Regions from separate parts of the Glaciihabitans sp. GrIS 2.15 genome, predicted to be linked through region 1. Evidence: riboswitches for the same ligand, from Rfam matches in the RefSeq annotation. Region 1 holds a riboswitch; the other holds the start of a gene.

Region 1 (11,047 bases):
CAAGGGGAAATACCTGGGACGCCAGCGATGGCAGGCGAGCTTCACGACTACGTCAGGTCATCCGTTGAATATGTCATTGAGCCGTCGTTTGTATGGGACTGGCCGATTCTCCCATGCCGAAGCGGACTCGTTTGTGAGGCGAGCAAATGACCGTATCAAGCTGAATGGAGTTTCGTGATGTTGAGTCTTGTGGTTGCTGCGTATGGGCGAAGCGAGTGCTCTCCAGGCGAATCCTGCTCCTGAGCTGTAGCGGTAGAGGTTCCCATCTGGGACACGTGGGACTGCCCCGAGTTCAGTTGACTCGGTGGGTTAGTGGTTTCACGCGGCGTTGAGGGCCATGTTTATGGTCTCAAACTCGATTACGGCGGACACCGCCAACTCAATGCTGCCATCTACCGCACAGTGATCGTGCGCATGCAGCACCACGAGCAGACGAAAGCATACGTCGCCCGCCGAACCACCGAAGGCAAAAGCAAACGAGACATCATCCGATGCCTCAAGCGCTACGTCATCCGTGAGGTCTACCAGCTCATCAAGGTCAACCCGACGACAGGTGAAATTACGACTTGACAGACATAGGAGCATCAACGCCATGATGGAGTCATTTTGGTCGACCATGCAGATAGAACTTCTGAACCGGAAGAAATGGCGCACAAGGCTCGACTTGGCGAACGCGATCTTCGACTACATCGAGATCTTCTACAACCGACAGCGCCGTCATTCCCAGCTGGGATATCTCTCTCCAGTCGAGCACGAGCTGCGCTACACACAACCATCCATATCGGCCTGATTTTCACCCCAACTCGGGTAACCAAACTGTGGCGCACGTCACAGTGACAACTAAACCGACAGCAGTCCCTCGCACGAGACGCGCGAGAGAGTACCTGAATTCCAGACAGACCCGAGCAGAAAGAAATTACTCATGATCGGGATCCAAAAGACTTTGGGGTGGCAACCTGGGCGACTGGCCGAGAACCCGCCCAAACCGCCCATCCGGGCCGGGGCTATTCCCGCGCGGATCGCTGTTCGCCGGTTGTTCCATGTCGAGTCCTTCAACTATTACTTGCTGCTGGGGACCACTTTTTTCATGGTCGGCTTTGGACTGACAATGGTCCTTTCCTCCTCTTTCGTCGATTCTCATAGTGCCGGCGACAGTTTTTTTGCCGTGTTCGGCAAACAGAGCGCCAGTGCACTGGTCGGAATCCCTCTCATGCTCGTCATCGCGCAGATCCCCAGCACTTTTTGGAAAAAGCATGCTCGGCTGTTACTCATTGGGGCGTGTATCTTGCAACTGCTCGTCCTTGCCACCCCCCTCGGCATGGAAGTTGGCGGAAACCGCAACTGGCTGCGACTGGGAAGTTTGTCGCTTCAGCCGTCCGAAGTGCTGAAAATTGCGCTGGCCATCTGGGTCAGCATGTTTTTGGTGAAGCGGTACGAAAAAATCACGGACTGGAAATACTCGTTTCTGCCCGTCGTGCTCGTGTCAGGCGCGGCAATCGGTCTGGTCACTATCGGCGGTGACCTCGGCACGACCATCATCCTGGGCGGGATGCTTCTGGGTGCACTGTTCTTCGCCGGCACACCCCTCAAACACCTAGCGCTCACGCTCGGGGTGGCTTCTGTGGTTGCCGTGTTGCTCGCTGTTTCCCGGCCAAACAGGCTGATCCGAATTTTGGCGTTCCTGAACCCGGGATCCGCTGACCCAACAGGGGTCGGTTGGCAAATCCAGAACAGCTATTACGCACTTGCTTCTGGCGGTGTTTTTGGCGTTGGCCTGGGAAACTCGAAATCCAAATGGGGCTGGCTTCCCGCCGCGGACACGGACTTCATCTTCGCCGTCATCGGTAACGAGCTCGGTCTCATTGGCACAGTTCTTGTGCTGTTTCTCTTCGCCGTTCTCGCCGTGGTGTTGCTGAGAATTATCGGCACCACTACTGACCGGTTCGCCCGAATCGCAACCGCAGCGGTAACGGCGTGGATCATCGGCGAGGCTGCTGTCAATATCGCCGTTGTCCTCGGTTTGCTGCCCGTCCTGGGAGTGCCTCTCCCTTTCTTCTCATCCGGTGGCACAGCACTCGTCAGCACCCTCGCCGCCATCGGTATCGTCCTGTCCTTCGAACGCGAATCCAAACGACGAAACACCCCAGCACAACCCGACAAGAGAGTGCGCGTAAGGAAAGTTACCGGTGACCTCAGGAGTGCGGAAGATGATAGGCACCCACCCACCAGGTCCTCCCTGAACGGCTCCCTGAGCGGCGTCTTGACAGAAGAAAACATTCATGACCCTCTGTGAAAAACTAGCCCGAAAATCATCTGCCGCGCCGGGTACGGAGAAGCAGACTCGACTCAAATTTGCTCACATCAACATGTAGGCCGCCGCGAAGATTTCCCTTCGGGTGTGTGGTGACAGCTATAGGTCACTGAGCAAGGTGCCGGCAACCTGTCGGGTTGTTCGCCCAAGCCCAGACGAACCTTCACCGCCTTGCATCCAGGTCAGTGACAGACCGCACCATGCGATCGTCCATCGAGCCAGCAATGCGCGATCTATTCGTGCCAGCTCGCAGATGTTTTCGAGACGATTATGGAGGTTTTCGATCGCAACGTCTGTTGAGGGGTTGCAGAGAATATTTACATAGTCGAATACGCGATGACCGACGAGACCCTTGGGGTCAATTGCCGCCCACCGGTCACCAAAATCGAGCACATTGCCATGGTGGATGTCGCCATGTAGCGCACGCTCATCTTCGGGACGTGTTTCTGTCAGGAGAGCCTCGACAAGGTCGGCCGCGACGCGGATCAAGGGATCTGTCGAGGTCGATTCCAACAACTCGCTGAACCACTGTCGCAAAGGCACCAAGTCGACATCAGGTCCGGGTTTCTTCCCATCGTGCAGGGTGAGCACGGTTGTGGTCAGTATTTGCGTTGCGACAACGTCGAGATCGTTGTGGGCCATTTCAATCAGATTCCGCGAGCCGGTGGCTCTGATCATCAGTGTCGCGGTCTGATCGCGTTGAAGTGCTGTTGCTGAACCCCGGCCCTGCCACCATTGAAGAAGAGCCGAGCCGCGGGCTTCCTCATCGATAAGAGCCACCTTGAGCATCACCGGTGCTGCGTCCTTGATGCCGGGCACTAGCTCACTTGATGGAGTCGAGAACGCTGATCCGCTCTGCGTGAAGTCCCTCCGGGCAAGATACTGAGCCATGATCGAAGACGGCTGTTGCATGGTTTCAGCGTAAAGGGTCCCGTCCAGACCTCGCCTGCCGAGGGTTCCCAAGAGCCACAGCATCGGCGTGTTCGGCGCGAAGCTGTATTGGCCCGTGATGTGTCGCGTTGACTGTCTTTTATCGGGGTAGCCGGGAGGGGTTGGTAGAGAGTTCTTGAAGTTCTTGAATAAGGCGGGCGGTGTGGAAACCATCAGCGGCAGCGTGGTGAATCTGAATGGCGAGTGGCATTGTGGTTCGTCCCTGGACTTCTCGGTACCGGCCCAGGGTGAGGATCGGTAGAAGGTGCTTCCAGCCGTCGCGCATGTGGAGGCTGAATCCCGTGAACGACACCCACGGGACGCTTGAGATGTCGAACGTGTTGGCGGGCACATCTGGTTGCGGCTGACATGACGTGGTGTTGCGGTGTTCTGTCAAGACGTCCGCGGCATTCGCATGGAAGGTCGGGAAGTCGGCGTGAAACGGAGACCACACGCTGGCGAATGTCTCGCTCTCGGCATTAAAGACGGTGAACGCGGGGTGCACGATGTCCCATGTGGCGGACGTCTTTTCATCCACGAGGGTCATCCGAAACTCGGCATGACGATTCACCACCGACGAGATGGCCCAGATCTGCGCGAGGTAGCTTTTGTACGACGACTCGCGACGTGCTGCAACCATCTCGGTTACGTCGACGTCAACTGTGACCGCTTACTTGCATTCGACACGCGTGAGGTAGTGCTCGAAGTGTTCTCGCCGGGGCCACGTGTCAAGGTCGATCGCGTGCGCTTCTGCCATGCCTCAAGCCTAAGGCGCCCTCTTCCGTCCCAATATTGGCTACCAGACCGGGAACGCTTCCCGACTGCGGGCTCTGTCGACAACGGCGGGAGATCTGGAGCTTACGATCCCAAAGCTTCGGCAGGGGACCTTCTTCCCGGCGCTGCTTGAGCGTCGACGCCGCGTCGATCAGGCTCTGTTCGCGGTCGTGATGGAGGCCTACCTGCACGGAGTCTCAACCCGCAAAGTCGACGATCTCGTCAAAGCTCTCGGCGCCGACACCGGCATCTCCAAGTCCGAGGTCTCACGCATCTGCGCGGGCCTGGATGAGCAGATCGCCCTCTTCCGCGACCGCACCCTGACTGCGATCGACTACCCGTATGTGTTCCTCGACGCCACCTACTGCAAAGCCCGTGTCAACCATCGGATCGTCTCCCAGGCGGTCGTCGTCGCGGTCGGGGTTGCAGCCGACGGGCGCCGGGAGGTGCTGGGCTTCGACGTTGGTGACACCGAGAATGAGAGCTTCTGGACCGGGTTCTTGCGGTCTCTGAAGGTCCGCGGCCTCGACGGAGTGGCGCTGGTGATGTCGGACGCGCACTCGGGGTTGAAGAAGGCGATCAGCACCGTCTTTCAGGGATCGAGTTGGCAGCGTTGCCGGGTGCATTTCATGCGCAACGTGCTCTCCGTCGTGCCCAAGGGCTCCCAGGACATGGTCGCCTCGATCATCAGAACGATCTTCGCTGGGCCCGACGCCGAGCACGTCGCAACCCAATTCGACGAGGTCACCCGCATGCTTGAGCGTTCGCACCCGAAGGTCGCGGCCATGCTCAGCGATGCCCGAGGGGACCTGCTCGCCTTCACCGGGTTCCCGCAACGGCACTGGCGACAGATCTGGTCCACCAACCCGCTCGAGCGGGTCAACAAAGAGATCAAACGCCGCACCGACGTCGTCGGCGTCTTCTCCAACCCCGCCGCCCTCCTACGGCTCGCCGGCGCCGTCTTGATCGAGCAGCACGACGAATGGGAGGCCAGCGACCGCCGACACTTCTCCGAAGCCTCGATGCTTGAACTGACGACCATGAACAACCCCACCGAGACGATCGAGGGGGTGAACCTGATCCCCGAACTCACGACCGCCTAAGCTGAAACCACTGCCCCACACCGAGGCCGGAAATTACACCACCCCGCGGGACATGACCTATTTTCGATCGGCGTCAACAGTCGGAGTGAACCTTCACCACTTCACGGGTGTCCCCTTTGCGGAACTCGTCTTGTTGGGCGCTGCGCAGCTAAAGGGAGCCAGAGGACTCACCCATATTGTCGCGGTTGGCAACCACGAGCGTGGAGTCACAAGCCCGTTCGGGCGTGACCGGCAGATTCTCTCGGACCAATACCCCGGCATCCGCGTAATTTTGCCTTCGCTGGAAGACCTTTAGAGCATCCTCACCGTTGAGCTCCTTCTGCTCAGCTTTAAATGCCTGGCCGAGCAAGCCGACCCCACGAAACTAGAAGCTCCGAAATGAAGACAGCTACACCGCGCACTCCGCCAATGATTTTGAGACGTGGCTTCGGGGCAATCGGCAGTCCCGTGTCGGATTTCTTTCTACCTGTCGCTTTGTTTTGGTCGTCGTTGGCTCGCCCGGGGAAGATCATCCCGATCGTCTTCACTGTGCTGTTCAGCATCGTCGGATTGCCAGGAGAGGCTACTCACTCCGTGCTCAAGCGACAGGCGAGTCACGAGACCATCTAAAAGGGCGTGCGCATTTCCCTCGATCAATATTTCGACCCTCAGCTCCACCATGGCTGCTCCGGGCGGCTGTATTTCGACTTCGCCGCTGGTCACTCGGCGGAGTGCAAACTGTGGGCCGGAGAGTGCCTGCACCAGCTGTGCGCGCAACTGGGGCTCCTGTTTCCGGCGGACCAGAACCATCAGCGTATATTGACCAATCGTTTCTTCTTTCGTTCCGGGTGTGCGATCGACAAGGCGCCCCAGCGGACGAAGGAGGAGGTGGATACCAACGACAACACCGGTTGTTGTTAGTGCGGGTAGAAGATGGCCCGCGGCGGCCTGGCACCCGACGGCTGCTGAGCACCAGAGAGTAGCCGCTGTATTGAGGCCTTGAACGGTGAAGCCCTGCCGTAGGATCACACCGCCGCCAAGGAATCCCACTCCGGAGACCACGTACGCCGCGATCTGGAGTGGTGCTTGCGGAAGCGATGCTTGTTCGCCGAACAGAACAAACACCGCAGCCCCCGCGGCGACCAGCGCTTGAGTGCGAAGGCCTGCAGTTCGTGAGCGAAATTGGCGTTCCAACCCGATGATCAGGCCGCACCCGGTAGCCAATAGAACCCTTAACGCGAACTCGAAATCTGTGGGACCCATAGCCGTGCTTCTCTCAATTAATGCGATTCAGTGTGGCGTGACCGCGTTGTGCAGTCGCAGTCGCAGTGGGCGAGGAGTGCGCGGTCGCTTGAGCGCACTCCTCGCCGCAGACCGCTCATCAGCGACTATCGAGTCGGTCCGTCTGCACTCCTGGTCTCCGCGGCTTGCTCATTCGTGGAATGCTCCCGAAGCTTGCAAATCGGCCGAGAACAGCAGCCAACGATTCAGGCGAGGGAGCGATCCGCGTGTAATCGCCGGGGTGCGCTCGGCCTCCGGCCCTGAGCGTGTTGTCGTGCATCTTTTGGTTCATTTGTAGTCTCCGTTGCTAAGAGTGAACTTTTGATTTAGTGACCGAGGGCGAGCTGAACGACGCGGACGATCACGAGGAGCATTGCGATCAGCAGGTATCCGCGCAGCACTGTAAGTCCGATTTTTCGACCGGGAGACATCTCGGGCCGGGTGAGCTGAGAGATCGGAGGCATCCTCCACCCGGCTCGCTGGGTGCGATCGATTGGTATAGCGGCCATGGAGCTTGAACGGATGCGTCGCGTGATGGCGAAGCAAACCGCAAAGACGATAGCGAGACTGCTGCCGATGCCGAGGATCCAGAGGATCGTTGCCCCGCTGATGTCGGGGAACAACACACTGGACGTGAGGACGATTGAGAGCATCACAAGAATCGCGATCACCGCTGAGGTAACAATGTTCAGCCATTTTCCGTTGACCCAGGGTCCGAGAACTTCCTTGTCATTGCAGAGCAGGAGCAGGAAAACGACAGCCGAGGGGAGGAGGATCCCAGCGAGTACCTGGACTGCGACGGTAAGCAGCCCCAGTGGGCTACCCGGGATGAGGACAATGACCGCTGCTACGACAAGCAGTCCGGCAAAGACAGCGTAAAAACCTTTCGCATCCCATGGTTTGCGGTGCAGTGAATGCTTGAAATTGAGGACATCGCTGAGGGCGTACGAGGTCGACAGGCCCACTGCGGCGGCACCAATGATCGATGCGTCGATGAGGGCGATGGCGAATAAGACGCCCGCGAAGGGCGCCACGTACTTTCCTAATCCCACCGCAACACCGAGGGCGTCGGTGAAGTTACCAAACTCGTGTCGTCCCGCGAAAGTCGCGGCGGTAAAGGAGAAAATGGCTGCTGCACCGACGATCACGATCACGATTCCGATCACAAGGTCGGCTTTTTCGTAGTTCATGAAACGAGGAGTGATCCGCTTGTCAACCACATAGGACTGCTGGAAAAATAATTGCCAGGGGGCAACCGTGGTGCCGACGATTCCGATGATGAGCAGCATGACCGTTGACAGTTCCGCGCCCGCCGGCATTCCTGGAATCACGAAGTTATGGCCAATCTGTCCCAGTGGCGGGTGGACCATCAGAAAAATTGGGATCAGCAGGAATGAACCGACAACCAGAATCAGGCTGAGGCGCTCAAATCGGCGGAACGAACCCGTGCTCACTGCCGCAATGACAGCGCCGGCCGACACGATGATCCCAGGAATTTGCGGGATACCAAGGTAGCTGAGGCCCAAACTAATGCCGATGAACTCCGTCACGATGGTCAGCGCGTTCAACACAAACAGATCGATGACGCTAAATGCGCCCCAGAACTTGCCGAACCTTTCGAAGATAAGTCGGGCATGGCCAACCCCGGTGACCGTGCCAAGGCGCAGCACCATTTCTTGGCTGATGAACAGCACCGGCGCGAGCAGAAGAAGAGTCCACAGCAGCGTCGTCCCGTAATTTTGACCAGCTTGGGTGTAAGTGCCGAACGCACCAGCGTCATTGTCGCCGACCATGACAATGAGACCAGGGCCCATGATCGCCAGCAGCGTGCGCAGCTTCGCAGAGAGTTTTCGCCGGGGCGCTGTGTCGCCGGCCTTGATGGTGCCGAGGGCACCGTGAATGTCGCCAATATGTGCGGAATCGAGAGCTGCTGTTACCGGCGGCGTTGACGAAGTGTCGATGTTATTTGACATTGTTGCCTTCCGTCCCGCACTGCGGGAAAGGTCAAAGAAAAATTAAAATCCAACGGCAGAGAACATTGCTCGTTCCTCGGCTTGACGGGGAAGCGAATGGACTCGCCAAACAGTGGGGCTCCTCCTACCGCTCACAGCAGCGGTAGCCCATAAGAGGCTAGAGAGCGTGGCAGAACGGCAGGAGGCGCGTACTATGACTATCGCTCATGGATGACGCTCCCTTCCGGTGATGCGAAGGGCAAGACTTGGGCATCAAAGCCCAGGATGCCTGTCCACGTAAGACCTTTGGCACTTCGCGGCGTAAACCCGTGTCACCGGGAGCCAATCGGAGTTACCCCTTAATCCGGGGTGACCTGCCCTAACCCTGGGCGTCTCTCGACGTTTCGGGTCGCTGGCATCTGTCCGCGAAGGAGCCTCAGCTAACGATCAGCACTTCGCGTTCCGATATTACATGCGCAAACCAGCGATGCGAACATCCCGATCAGCTCACTTCCGCAAAAGACAGTCACCGCAGCGGTCCGCGCGATTAACATGTAAGCCACGCAGGTGAGCACGCGGCGCCGCAGATCTACCTTCCTCGAACTTTGCTATGGCGCCCGTCGAGATTCCTACCAGTTGCGACTCAATCGCCCGTTTTGTTGTTCAACCGGTGTGCATTTCCCGATCTCCTGGTGACAGTCGAGGTCCTAGTCCAATCGTCGGAAGGATCTCGAGGAGTCTGTACCCGAATGCGACTGCCACGGCGGATGTGGGGTTTCCCTGCGCCGAGCAGGGTCGTTTCTGGTGCCCAAGCACCATCCAGTGCGTTCTTCGAGACGTCAGTGCCAGTCTTTATTTGACGCAGGGAATAGATCCGGCCGGGAGGGGTGGTTGCGCGTTGGGTGCGGGCGTGGATGCTTCTGTGGCTGAGCTCGATGAGCTGTGTTTCGGTGATGCCGGGGTACTTGACTGTGGCGCGGTGGTGCGCGATGCGGGTGGCGCGAGGAGATGGGCGACCTGGACATGAATCTGGTTCAGGTCGACCGTGTTAACGTCTTGTCCGCCGATTGTCGCGAATCCGCTGATGGGTAGGGTGACGAAGCTGATCTTGCCGCCGGCAAAGCTCTGCGCATCGCTGGCGAAGCTCAGCAGATTCAGCCCTGAGTCGACCGCGATGTTTTGCTTAGCGACCCCGGCTAGCGTCTCCATCGTCCCGATGTTCGTGAACGTGTTCTGTTGTTTGAGCTGGTGGGCGAGGGACAGGATGAATGCTTGCTGTCGACGTTCCCGGTCAAGGTCGGTAAAGTTCAGTGCCGGGTTGCTTTCGTCACGGCGTTGCCGGACGAACGCGACCGCTTGGGAAGCGCTCAGTTGTTGCTTCCCAGCATGAAAGTTCGCGCCAGAGTACGGGTCGGAGGTTGCCTCGTTCAGGCAGACCGTGATTGGCTGGACCGCGTCGGCAACTTCGTAGAACGCCGCCATGGTGACTTCAACAAAGTGGTCAATGGAGACGCCTCCAAGGAATTGCGACACTGTTGTTATTTCCGCTTGTCGGGCAGCATCTCGTGCCTTCTGGTAGGCCGCCGCGTGACTGAGCGAGCCGGTCTTCACCAACTGGGTCAGCGTCTGATCCAATTGCAATCCATACGCTTCTTTGATCTTGGACTTCGACACCCCGTCGGGATGGCCTGGCAGGGAAACGTAATCATCTCGGGGGATGGATATCCCAACCGCCGGATCGCCGTTGCCTGGGATATGGATCAGGATCAGAACGTTCGTGTTGTATCCGCCGTCGGAACCGCCACCTGCATGCAAGGCGTTATACACGGCGGCCGGGAGCTGGTGCCCGTTCTCATCAAGCCGGCTATCCAACCCCATGATGAGGATGTTCGTCGCTCCGGTATTCTGCTTTACCCCGGGAATATCGATCGTTGATCGGTGAATGCCGTTCGACAGTTCGTTGTACTGGTAGACCCCGAATCCGACTGTTCCGGCTATTGCCAACAAGACGAGAGTGGCCAAGGCAACCACGATGCGGCGGCGTTGGTAGACGGCGCGCGAGTATGGTCGCGGGAGTTGTGCGGCTGATTGAGGAAGGGGGGTGGGTGATCTGCTGCCCATGTACGGGCCTGGTCGGCGCACCGATCACTCCACTGATCTTGTTCGTCGCGACGCTATCTGATGCATGGTCTTGATCCGGCGGTCACCGCTGAAGCCCACTCCACGCAGGGATCGAGCCCCGCTGTTCGAGCATTGTCGACGACCACAAAAATTCGGGCAGGTGTGGTGACATGCTAGGACTCTATGTGCTGTGAACCGATTCCTGGGTCGAATCGACCTCTGCGAGCGAACTTTATGAATTGAGTGACAACCTCGACGATGTGGGATCGTGTCGGGCGCCGCTTCGGGAGGGAAAGTGACAGACCAACCCTCGATTGGTGAGTATCGCCGGTGGACTGGTGGGTGGCAGCTCACGGCCAGCTGTCAGTACCGCAAAGGATGTCGGCCAGGCAGTTGAGGTGTTGAGCCTGTCGCGATCACGCGGGGAGCATCGCACACCCTGTGTTGCTCGAGGGCTTCGTTTCGCCTTTTCGCTAACGCGTACCTTGGGCTGCTTTGGACGCTACCGTACCGCCGCCGGATCCGCGGAGTATCTGCGCGAGGGGGCAAGCGAGGAGAGCGCCGAGGAGTGGCCCGACCAGGTAAATCCACAAGTG
Region 2 (11,047 bases), on a different contig from region 1:
CAACATCCTCGGCACGAAGCAGGATGCCGCCGATCAGCAGGGCAGCGAACACGATCGCCGAGATGAGTTGCCGTCCGGTTCGCGCGAGTCCGCTCAGCCGGCGCTCGAGCCGTGGGGATTGCACCGAGATCTCGCCCGCCTCGATGCGCGTCGTCAGGGTGTCGAGTCGCTGGGGTAGCCGGGCGATGAGGCCGCCGACCGACACGACCTGCTTCCCGACCTGCTGGAGCAGGTTGCCGCCCTCCGCGCGGATCAGCTTGCTCGAGTACGGCTCGACGGCATCCCAGATATTGAAAGTGGGGTCGAGAGAGCTGCACATTCCCGAGGTCAGCGACATCGCGCGCACGATGAGAAGGAAGTTTTCCGGAAGCTGGAACGGTAGCGAGCGCACCAGATCACCGAACTCCAGGGCGAACGCGCGGAACTCGCGCGGGTCGACCTCCTGCAACTCGGCGAAGCCCATCCCGCCGAATCGGGCGAACAGCTTTGTCATCGCTCGCTCGAGTTCTGCGGTGTCGGCGGACGGTAGCAGCACACCCACCTCGCGGATGCTATCCACCATTCCCTTGCCGTCGCGGGATGCGGCCGCGATGACCAGTTTGCGAAGACCCTGGCGCAGAGCTTTGGGTACTTCGCCCATCATCCCGAAGTCGATAAAGGTGAACTTCCAGGCCCTGGATCCGTTCGCCTCCACCACGCCGGCGCCGCTGAGCGGCGTCACGAAGATGTTGCCGGGGTGCGGGTCGGCGTGGAAGTAGCCAGAGAGGAAAAGCTGGTCGAACATGACGGCCGCGAATTCAGTGGCAACGTCGGAAGGATCGATGCCGGCTGCCCTCAGCCCGTCGACATCGTTGATCTTGATGGCGGTCACGTCTTGCAGGGTCAACACCCGCCGAGTTGTGCGCTCCCACACAAGTTCGGGAACGCTCACTCGAGAGTCGTCTGCAAAGTCCTGCGCAAAGCGCTCTGCGCTCGTCGCTTCGTGCAGATAGTCAATCTCCTCGAGGCTGGTGAATGCAAACTCCTCGACCAGGGCGGGCATGTCAACGCGATCCGAGACGACGCGCACATGACTGAGCCAGCCGGCGACCCGGCGGAGAGCACTGAGGTCGACATCGACGATCATGCCGATGCCAGGCCGCTGTACCTTCACGACGACGTCGAGCAGGCCCGTCTCGGCGGCATCCGCTTCCGATAGCCGAGCGCGGTGGACCTGACCGAGGGATGCCGCCGCCACCGGTGTCGGGTCGACGAAGGAAAACGCACGCTCAAGGGTCACACCCAGTTCAGCTTCGGCGAGGGCTCGGATCGCCGGAAAGGGCACCTGGGGAACTTCGTCTTGCAGGCCCTCGAGTTCCCTGGTGATCTCCGGCGGCAGCACATCGAGCCGTGACGACATGAACTGGCCGACCTTGATCATGAGGCCCCCGAGGTCGACCGCGAGCACGTGAAAGTGCTGCGCAATGCGCTTAAGTCGCACCGACCTACCCCGCGCTGCGACGCGCGCGAGCCCGATCCGCGGCAGAAACAACTCGTACCACCACGCCTGCGCTAGATACCGGGCAGCGAACCGCAGGATCCTTCGGGAGCGGGCACGCATGTTTGCAACGTCGGTCATCTAATCTCGGTCATCTGATTTCGGTCATCTGATCTCAGCGGCGCCGACGTGCGGGTGGCAAGTCAGTCCTGGGCAAGGATCGCGTAGAGCTTACGTCGCGCTTCTTCAAGAACTGCGACAGCCTGTTTCACCTGCTCCGGGTTGCCGGAGCGCCCAACCTGAGCGGCTGCCTGAGCCAAGTCGATGCCCGCCCGCGGTAGCGCGGTCGCGCGAGCGCCATCCCGACCATTCTGCGCTTCCCACGGCGCGGGGTGATCTGCCGCGGCGTCTGCTACCTGTCGTCCCTCATCCGTGAGCGAGTATGTCTTGCGACCGTTGGACTCCTCGGCAACGATGAAGCCCTCGTCAGCAAGGAGTTGAAGGGTGGGATAGACCGAGCCGGGACTTGGCTTCCACGCGCCGCCGCTGCGTTCCTCGATCTCGTGGATGATTTGATAGCCGTGCATCGGCTTCTCGGCGAGAAGGGCAAGCACCGCCGCGCGCACGTCGCCGCGTCCCATTCTCTGCCCGGACTTCCGATCGAACTGTCCGCGGAGCTGGTCCATTGCGTCCCACACCGCGCCGCCTGGCCAACCCTCGCCGCCGCCGCGGCGTCCCGTAAACCCTTCACCCATAAATGAACTGCTCATGATGTCCTCCTCAGCGTCATGGCCACTCTGGCTCGACGATACTCAACGATATATCGTCAGCCTGGGGAGTGCCCGTGCGCAACATCCGGCCATAACTCCTGCTGTACCCGCACCCCTCACCGGGAAGCAGCACCATCCACCTCCCGTTTTTGCGACCACCGTCGTGTGTGAACACGGAGGTGGTCGCAAAAACGGGAGGTGGATGGTGCACTGCCCGCGGGCGTCACCCGCGTGTCATCCGCAACCGCAGCCACCCCGCCAATGACTCGATCTCGGCGTCGACGGCAGCCCGCGTCGACCGATCGAATGGCTCATCCTCGTGAATCGCGTGCACGAGGAAGCGTCCGGAGTCACGATCCGAGCGGGCGCCCACCTTGCCGACCAGGCGGTCGCCGTGCAGGATCGGCAGCGCGAACTGTCCCCAGACGCGTGCGCTGGCCGGCTTGTACATCTCGAGCGAGTAATGGAACTCGGACAGCTTGGTGACGCGCTGGTGGTCAGTCATCAGCCGGTCGAAGGGGGAGAGCAGCGCCGTGCGCCCCTCGAACGGACGGTCGAGCTGAGCGGGATCGACCCTCCATTTGCCTGGAACCCCCTCGATAGTCGCGGGCTCGCCCACCGGAACGATCCCGTGCAACTCAGTCGGCGATACGGCGATGCTGTCCCGCATGATGCCGCAGGCACCGAGCAACCGCTCGCTGCGGATGAAACGGGCTTCATCGGCCGGCACTTCCGGCACTTTTGCGAAGACCCGCTCGGCAAGATCCCACAGACGAAGCCGCCCGGCCCGGCCAACGACCGCGAGCTCGCCGGCCATGTGCAAGCACTCCAGCATCTGCGTCACATTGCGGTTATTGTTCCATCCGGTCGACGGCCAGGGCGCCACCGCCTCGTCCGGGATATCGCGGGATGTCTTCGGCCCCTCGTCGCCGATGCGATCGAGGATGCTTCGCGCGAACTGCGCGTTGTCCCGCATCCAGCCGCGAGCGCCGGTGCGGTCCGCCCAGGTGCGCATCCCGGCGAGGTAAAGCCCCAGGTCTGACATTGGACGCAGCATCCACCCGCGCTCGAACAGCAGCCCCTGGCTGAGGGCACGTTCGGTGTCGACCGCTCTATAGGAAGACCCAAGGCGGGACCAGCAGATGTGGTCTGCGGCAGGCGCCACAGTGTTCGTGAGCTCAACCCGGATCATGGCGATCCTGTGTACCAGGCCCACCACATCATCCGGTCGGTCTGCGGTCAGAAGTGCGGCGCGCACGGCGATCCGCCGGGCTTCCTGCCTGGTCACCTGGAGGGCGGTCATGCCCAAAGATATTCGGTGCAAGCGAGAATTCGGAAGAAGAAACCGGGTAACTGACCGATTGTCGAAGTTAAGAACCCTCTCATAATCGCCTCTCGACCTTCTCATCTGTGCCTTTCAGACTGAACACGTGGCCGATCAGCCACACACCCTCATCGCCTGGAGCGGTGATTCTGAAAGGCCAGAAATGTTCACCACCAAGAAGACGGTCACCATTGTTGCGCTCGCTCTCGCCGGTGCCCTGTCGGTCGGCGCCGTCGCGTCGGCCCAGGCCCAGAGCGGTTCGACGAGCCACTCCGATGACCGCACCCCTGCCACATCCGTCTCTCCCACGCCCTTCGGCGAAGACAACGGACTCCGCGGCGGCGGTTCGGTCAATGACGATGTGAGCACTGCGGCGACGCCGACTCCCGCGCCGACACCGTCGACCGGACTGCCGACGGATGTCGACCACCCGCAGGGTGACGACAGCATCGGGCGCGGGGATGGCGAACACGCCGGTGAAGAAGTTGGTGAAGACGTCGGCGACGCCAACGAGGTTAGCGACGCCGGAGTGTTGGACGACGCGGCAGGACACGATGTCAGCGACAACCACGGCGCAAAGTCCGGTGACAACGCCGGCCATGACTCGGGAGACAGCGCAGAAAACGGCGACTCAGGCCACTGATCGAACGATCGGCGCGCACTTACCGCCTAATCTGAACGGGCTGTCGACTCGCCAGGGTCGGTGGCCCGTTTCATAGGTCGATGAGGGCACCCGTCGCGCGACAAGGGTTCCTTGTGTAATTCACCCGAATCACAGCGATTTAGTGTGACCCGTCATCCTTTGCTCGGTCTTGGCCAAACTACTGTTCAGCGCGGGGCTGGTCTCCCTGCGTGGTGGCGTGGTGGTGCCGGTCCCGGCGTCGCCAGTCTTCCGGGATTGTTGCTTCCAGCGCATCGTCAACCGTAATGACGCCGAGGATGTGCCTTTCATCGTCGAGAATGGGAAGGCTGAGGAGGTTGTAGTCGGCCATGAGGTTCGCGATGTCGATGGTGTCATCGCGCGGGTCGGCGTGGACGGGCTCTGGGTCGCAGATGTCCTGGAGTCGGTCGCTCGGATCTGCTTGGATTGCTTTCACCAGGCTGAGGGTTCCGACGAGCCGATTCTCGGTGTCGACGCTGTAGATCGTCGTGAGCGCTTCCGGTTGTTGGGAGGTGGCCATCCGAACAATTTGCAGCACGTCGGCAACGGTGCGCTGCTGTTCGATAGCGAGATACTCGACTCCCATGAGTCCGCCGGCACTACCGTCCTGGTAGCGCATGAGCCGCAACACGTCGGCACGCTTTGTGTCAGGAAGAGCGTCGACGACGGGGCGTCGCCTGTCTTGTGGGAGGTCGAGGATAGCGTCCACAGCGTCATCGGTGCGCATCCGGCTGAGCACGTCCGCGATTTCTTCGGTGCTGCGGGTTTTGAGGACTTGGGTTTGATGGTTTTCTTCGAGTTCCTCAAAGACGTCGGCCTCGAGATCGGGATTGTTGTGGAGGTGGTCGAGGAGGTCGTTTCGCTCTTTGGTCGATGCGCTTTCGATCAGGTCAGCGATTTGCGCGGGCCGAAGTCCACGAAGCCTGCGGAAACCGGACCGAACATTGATGGATGCTTCATGCCCGATGAGCGCTTCGAAGGATTTCCAGTCCCGGACGAGATGATCCTGATGGTTGGAGCGTCCCAGCCATCCCCGTTTGTGAACATCCAACCCGATCGCAACCCATCCCTCGGGGCTGGCGGTGATGGCGACGTCGTAGGCGCGCACAAGTGCAGCCCGGTCGACGTCGATGAGGCGGTGGCCGAGGACTGCTTCTTTGAGGAGAACTTCGCCGTCGCGTCGCTCGAACGGGCGCAAATCCAGCTTGGCCGTGCCGAGGCTGATCCGGTTGTTGTCGATTCTCGTGATGTCGGTAATGGGAACGAACACGTTGTTGGGTCCGACCCGCATGACCAGCCCGGTCAGCGGCGGATAGTGGTCCGGATGAAGACGCACGATCACGTCTGCGAGGGTACCGATGGTTTTTCCATCGACGTCGAGGACGGCGTCCCGCAGCAGGGCGGAAAGGTACAGCGGGGGGAGGGTCTCCGGCACGCTAGTTGTATTGCTCATGGGGCTCCTTTCGGGAGCTTGACTCATTCTGCACCGAACGCGCAGCAGCTGACTATGGGAATTAGTGGGTGGTCGCCAGTTGCACGACCCGGACGATGACGAGGACCATGGCCAGCAGGAGGTAGGTGCGAAGCACGGTCAGGCCAAGGCGTCGACCGCCGGAGAGTTTCGGTGTGCTGAGCAACGCGATGGGGGGCATCCGCCAGGTGGGCCGTTCCCGCCTGTCGACGGTGTCAGCGGAGGGGGCCGCGGGCCGCACGGTTCGGATGATGGCGAACGTTATCCCGGCGAGTATGGCGATCGTTCCTCCGCCGATCAGGATTCCGATGATCGCGGCTGAGCCGATCGCCGGGAATAGAACACTGGCGGTGAGAACAATGGACAGGATCACCAAGACTGCGATGACCGCAGCGGTAAAGATGTTCAGTGCTTTCCCGTTCACCCACGGTCCGAGCACTGCTTTGTCGTTGCAGAGCAGGAGGAGGAAGACGGTCGCGGAGGGCAGCAGCACGCCAGCCAAAACCTGCACACCGACCGTGATGAGTCCGAGTGGGCTACCCGGAATGAGCACGACGGTGGCAGAGATGACGAGGATGCCGGCGAAGGCGGCATAGAACCCTTTCGCCTCCGACACTTTTCGGTGCAGGGAGTGCTTAAGGCCCAACACATCACCGAGTGCATAGGAGGTGGAGAGCCCCACCGCTGCGGCGCCGATCACGGACGCATCGATGAGGGCGACGGCGAACAGGATCCCGGCTGCCTTACTCACATACTTCTCAAGGCCGCTGGCGACCCCGCCGGCATCAGTGAAGTTGCCGAAGCCGTGAGTACCACCGAACGCCCCCGCGGTCACCGACATAATCGCTGTGCCCCCGACAACGACGATCACGATCCCGATCCACAGGTCCACTTTTTCGTAGTTCATGAAACGGGGAGTGATTCGCTTGTCAATGACATAGGACTGCTGGAAGAACAGCTGCCAGGGGGCGACCGTTGTTCCTACGATCCCGATGATCAACAGGGTGACGGTCGATAGTTCAGCCCCGGGTGGGAAGCCGGGGATCAAGAATCCGTGAGCGATCTGTCCGATCGGGGCGTGCACGATAATCACCAGGGGGATGAGTAGCAGGGAGCCGGCGATGAGAATCATGCACAGCCGTTCGAACCGGCGGAAGGATCCAGTGCTGACCGCGCCGATCACGAACACGGCGGCGACGATGATTCCGGGAATTCGCGGGATGCCGAGGTAGGTCAGTCCGAGGCTGATTCCGATGAACTCCGTCACGATCGTCAGCGCATTCAGGATGAACAGGTCAATGACGCTGAACGCGCCCCAGAATTTCCCGAACCGTTCCAGAATCAGACGCGCATGACCCACTCCGGCCACGGCCCCCAACCGCACCACCATCTCCTGGTTCACATAGAGCACGGGCACCAACAGGAGCAGGACCCAGAGCAGACTCGTTCCGTAATTCTGGCCGGCCTGGGCGTAGGTGCCGAACGCGCCGGCATCGTTATCGCCCACCATCACAATCAGGCCAGGTCCGACGATGGCGACGAGGGTGCGCAGCTTCGCGGACATTTTGGTGCGTGGGGCTTCGTCCCCCACTTGGATGGTGCCGAAGGCACCCTCGATGTTGCCGAGGTGCGCTGAATCGAGCGCTGCGGACTCGTGCGAAGCCGGTATTGATTTGGTGTTGGGTGTCGAGGTCATGAGGGACCATTTCTTTCCGCGGACGCGGGGTTCAGGAACGGGTGGGAGGGTCCGCAGCTGCGATACAAGCTCGGTGCGGGAGAGGCGCCACGCACACACAAGTGCTCGCCACGCTCACCAGCTCAGTGAACGGCCGGAAGCGTTTAGGCGCGCGGGAGGGTGCGGGGCGTGGGTTCATGACCGTCGCTCATCGACTACCTCCCGTAGTGCAGCGCCGCGTCCGGAGAGCGCCGATCGGGATGAACGGGTTCGTCTCTCCTCGTAAGACCTTTGGCACTCCACGGCGTCAACCCCAACAAATATGGGGAGCCAATCGGGGCCACCCCTTAGGCCGGGGCGGCCTGTCCTAACCCGGGGCGTCTCTCGACGTTTGGGGTCGCTGGCATGTTTCCGCGAAGGAGCCTCAGCTAACGAGCGACACCTTGCTCTCCTAATATATACGCACCGGTGTCCGTACATGCAAAGCCATCCTGTGAGTAACGATCGTGCAGGTGTCACGCCGCTCACATCGCCGTGTTCGGCTGAATTGACTGGCTCGACGAAACGATCAGCGACACCGTGGAAAATGACATCCTCCTGGTCGAGGCCGCACGCCGCATCAGCGCGGTGCTCCTCTAACGCCAGGAGCAACCGCGCCGAGCGGATGACTCAGAACTTCGCCGTTATGGTGCCGAACTGTGCCGCCACAAAGGCCGACAGTTTGGTCTCCATTGTTTTGATCGGCTGGCCCCAGGTCCAGTAATCGAAGATGATCGAGTCGGCCACCTCATTGATCACGAAAGGCGTCTCTAGCGTGATCATGTGCGTCGTATTCGAGCCGGGAGCCACCAGGTCTGCGGTGATCCAAAGCGCGATGTGGTTGCTCGCCGTCTTCTTGATGGCCTTCACCGCGGGGATGCCGGTCGAGTCGCTGAATGACACTCCCGTTAAGAACCCGGTGGATTCGTACCATCCGCTCAGCTCCTTGGCCGAGGCGGCCATGGCACTGTTCTCATCGGGTGCACCCTCGAAGTCGAAGAACCAGTTAGCCGAGTCGCGAAGCGCCGACATCACCATCCAGTCGGCCTGGGGCGGAAGGGAGGGGAACTTGGTGAGAAGGGCGGCATAGTCCACATTGCGCAGGTCGGATCCGGGAGAGACCTTGAGCTCCCCGACGTAGCCGACCCCCGCGCCGAACAGCGCGTTGGCGAAGCTCTGGAACTGTGGACCCTTTCGCTGCAGCACATGGTGGAAGAACGCGGCAGAGGTGCAGAGCCCGAGGGCGCCCTGATTGAACAGGTTGGGATTCGCGATCAGGTCGTGCACCCGCGTCGTGACCAGCGTGGGATCCAGATGAGGCCATGCCTTGCGGGTTGTGAGCGCGCCCCCGGCCGGAGTGCTCGGGTCGGTGGACCCGAGCCCGACCTTGTCGACGATCTTGTCGATCATGCCGGAGGGGGACTGCGTGTCTCCCCACACCGATTGCAGCGCGGCCGGGTTCTGCGAGTAAAGGGGAGTGGATGCCGAGGCACCCCCGCCGCCGGACGACCCGGAACCCCCGCTCGAGCCGCCAGAACTCACGCCGCCCGAGGTGGAGCCGGAGCCCGCTGCCGCCGCACCGCCGGATCCCGCCGGCGTCGAGTTCTTGTCGAAGTAGTTGATCTTCGCGCCCTGCTGGGATGCCCCACCGGGGCTGATGCCGCCGCCAGCCGACACCGCACCGCCGGTATAGGCGCTCGCCGCGGTCTTGGCGAGGCTCGTGATCATCTCGGCGGCGATGCGCTGCCGTTCGGTATTGGCCTTCAGCAGGTTGTTCATGTTGTCTCCCGCCTGCTGGCCGGCGGTGGATGCTCCGGCTGCGGTGGCCTGGAGGCTGGCCTGCGCCACGCCGATGGTCGCCTGCAGCCCGCTCATGTCGCGGAACATCGAGCCGTTCTGCACGACCTGCAGGATGGCGGCGGTACCGACGGGGTCTGGCATCGACTGCGGCGAGGTGATGTTGATGATCGGGGTGCTGAGCTGGCCGGGCTTCACGTCTTCCGACATCGCCCGCGACCCGGTCTGGATCGCGGCGATCTCGGTGGGCTGCAGCGGGATCGGGGAGTCCTGCCAGTCCCAGAAGCGGGTGATGTCGAGCTTCTCGGCGGAGTTGGAGCGGCCGAGCACCGCCTCGGCGAAGGTGCCGCCCGTGCCGAGCGGAACAACATCGAATTTGGCGTCCCCGACCACGACGTCGTGGTCGTCGAGCCACTTCTTCCACACGCCGTCCTTCTCGGCGTTCGACGACATGGTGAACGCGAGGTAGTTGCCCACGTAGCGGATGGGCAGGGGATCGATCACCTGCGCGACCGGTACCACTGTGCCATCCACGTCCACTCCGAGACCGGCGAGCAGCAGTGCGATCTGGGCAGCATCGAGCGACCGGAGGGCGGCCTGGCTGTAGTGCAGGCGGTTCTCCGCGAGGTGCCGCTTCAGGTTCGCGTTCACCCCTCCCGGCTCCACCGTCACGAGCGGAGTCTCCGCGGTGCGTGCCTTGGCCACCGTGACCGCGGGTAGTTCGATCGGAAAGCGCACCCCGTTGCGGTTGACCGTGAGGGTGACCCGCACCGTGGCATCCCGCTCGGGGCTCGAGCCCGTGAGCGCGATTCGGGTGACGTCGTTCAGGGGAAGTGGATCGGCGGCGCTCACGCTCGTATCCACGCCCCCGCCTCGCAGGCCGAAGACCACGGTGACCGGCGCGCCGCCGGCATCCACCAACACGCCCTCGATCGAGACATCGGTGGGGAGATAGATGGAGGCGGAGTCCTGGCGGAGCACGGCGCGGTTGAGCAGGCCGGAGAGACGGGCGGACTGCCCGGCCGACCAGAGCTGGTCATTGACCCGCTGCACGATCGGGATGGCGGTCGCTGCGCGCACGCGGATGACCGCGGACTCGGCGACTGCGGCGAGGGCTGCCGCCGGTGCCGCGGCATCCATCGCGGTCGGGGCGACGGCCTCGCGGATCGCCAGGAGAGGCTGCACGCGAGTGGCGATGACGACGGCCGAACGTAGCCAGTCGGTGATACCGGTGTCGAGCGAGGTGAAGCGAGTCGTGCGGTCCGGGCGGATCTCCACGACATCCAGGTTGTCCAGCGCTTCGCGGATCTCGTAACTGATGGCGGCACGTGAGAGTGCGCCGCGGAACCGGCGGATCATGTCGTCGGCGGTGAAGTCGAGCAGCTTGATCGGGATGAAGATCACCCGCTCGGCCTTGGCGAGTGCCACCTCTACGCGGTAGATCTGCACGACCTCGTAGTACTGGATGGTGAGCGCATGCATATGGTTATAGTTGGCGATTACACGGGTTGAGACGCCCTCGTGCTCGCTCTGTGACACCTCCTTCACGACGGATGCGCGGCGGCTGCGTGAGGAGTGCGCATGCTGGTGGGTGCGATCATTCACGTTCTGCATCATCGAGCTCGAGACATCCCTCCTCCCGAAGGAGCTCGTATAGCTGTCGGCGGACGCGTCGGTGGTCGCGCTGGACGAGGTCCCCTCCTGTCGTGAGGTGCTGTTGGTCTTCGCATGCGAGAAGCCGCTCTGCGCCTCGGTGGCGACGGCGTTGGTAACCTCCGAGAAAGCGCGATTCTGTGAGGTGTCGTTGGTGAGGTCGTCGGTCTCTGAGATCAC

What was found. Region 1 has a riboswitch for magnesium ahead of RCH11_RS16975 (Nramp family divalent metal transporter). Riboswitches for the same ligand answer to the same signal wherever they lie in the genome.
Region 2: it holds a riboswitch for magnesium, as region 1 does, so the genes downstream of both, RCH11_RS15290 (Nramp family divalent metal transporter) here and RCH11_RS16975 (Nramp family divalent metal transporter) in region 1, are expected to answer to the same signal.

Annotation. Positions count from the first base shown of each region.
Region 1 covers NZ_JAXCHU010000018.1:2,923-13,969, forward strand. Annotated here, with positions in the region: gene RCH11_RS16935 (hypothetical protein) at 1-178, shown strand, start outside; gene RCH11_RS16940 (hypothetical protein) at 313-570, shown strand; partial or broken gene RCH11_RS16945 (IS3 family transposase) at 587-790, shown strand; gene ftsW (putative lipid II flippase FtsW) at 923-2,293, shown strand; gene RCH11_RS16955 (aminoglycoside phosphotransferase family protein) at 2,411-3,415, opposite strand; partial or broken gene RCH11_RS16960 (CatA-like O-acetyltransferase) at 3,342-3,896, opposite strand; partial or broken gene RCH11_RS16965 (IS256 family transposase) at 4,051-5,118, shown strand; gene RCH11_RS16970 (MgtC/SapB family protein) at 5,581-6,360, opposite strand; gene RCH11_RS16975 (Nramp family divalent metal transporter) at 6,705-8,351, opposite strand; M-box (ykoK) riboswitch at 8,616-8,785, opposite strand; gene RCH11_RS16980 (LCP family protein) at 9,183-10,361, opposite strand; gene RCH11_RS16985 (MIP/aquaporin family protein) at 10,925-11,047, opposite strand, start outside.
Region 2 covers NZ_JAXCHU010000012.1:39,712-50,758, forward strand. Annotated here, with positions in the region: gene RCH11_RS15265 (ABC1 kinase family protein) at 1-1,618, opposite strand, end outside; gene RCH11_RS15270 (PadR family transcriptional regulator) at 1,681-2,247, opposite strand; gene RCH11_RS15275 (DNA glycosylase AlkZ-like family protein) at 2,471-3,550, opposite strand; gene RCH11_RS15280 (hypothetical protein) at 3,678-4,214, shown strand; gene RCH11_RS15285 (magnesium transporter MgtE N-terminal domain-containing protein) at 4,393-5,685, opposite strand; gene RCH11_RS15290 (Nramp family divalent metal transporter) at 5,747-7,399, opposite strand; M-box (ykoK) riboswitch at 7,648-7,821, opposite strand; gene RCH11_RS15295 (hypothetical protein) at 8,048-11,047, opposite strand, start outside.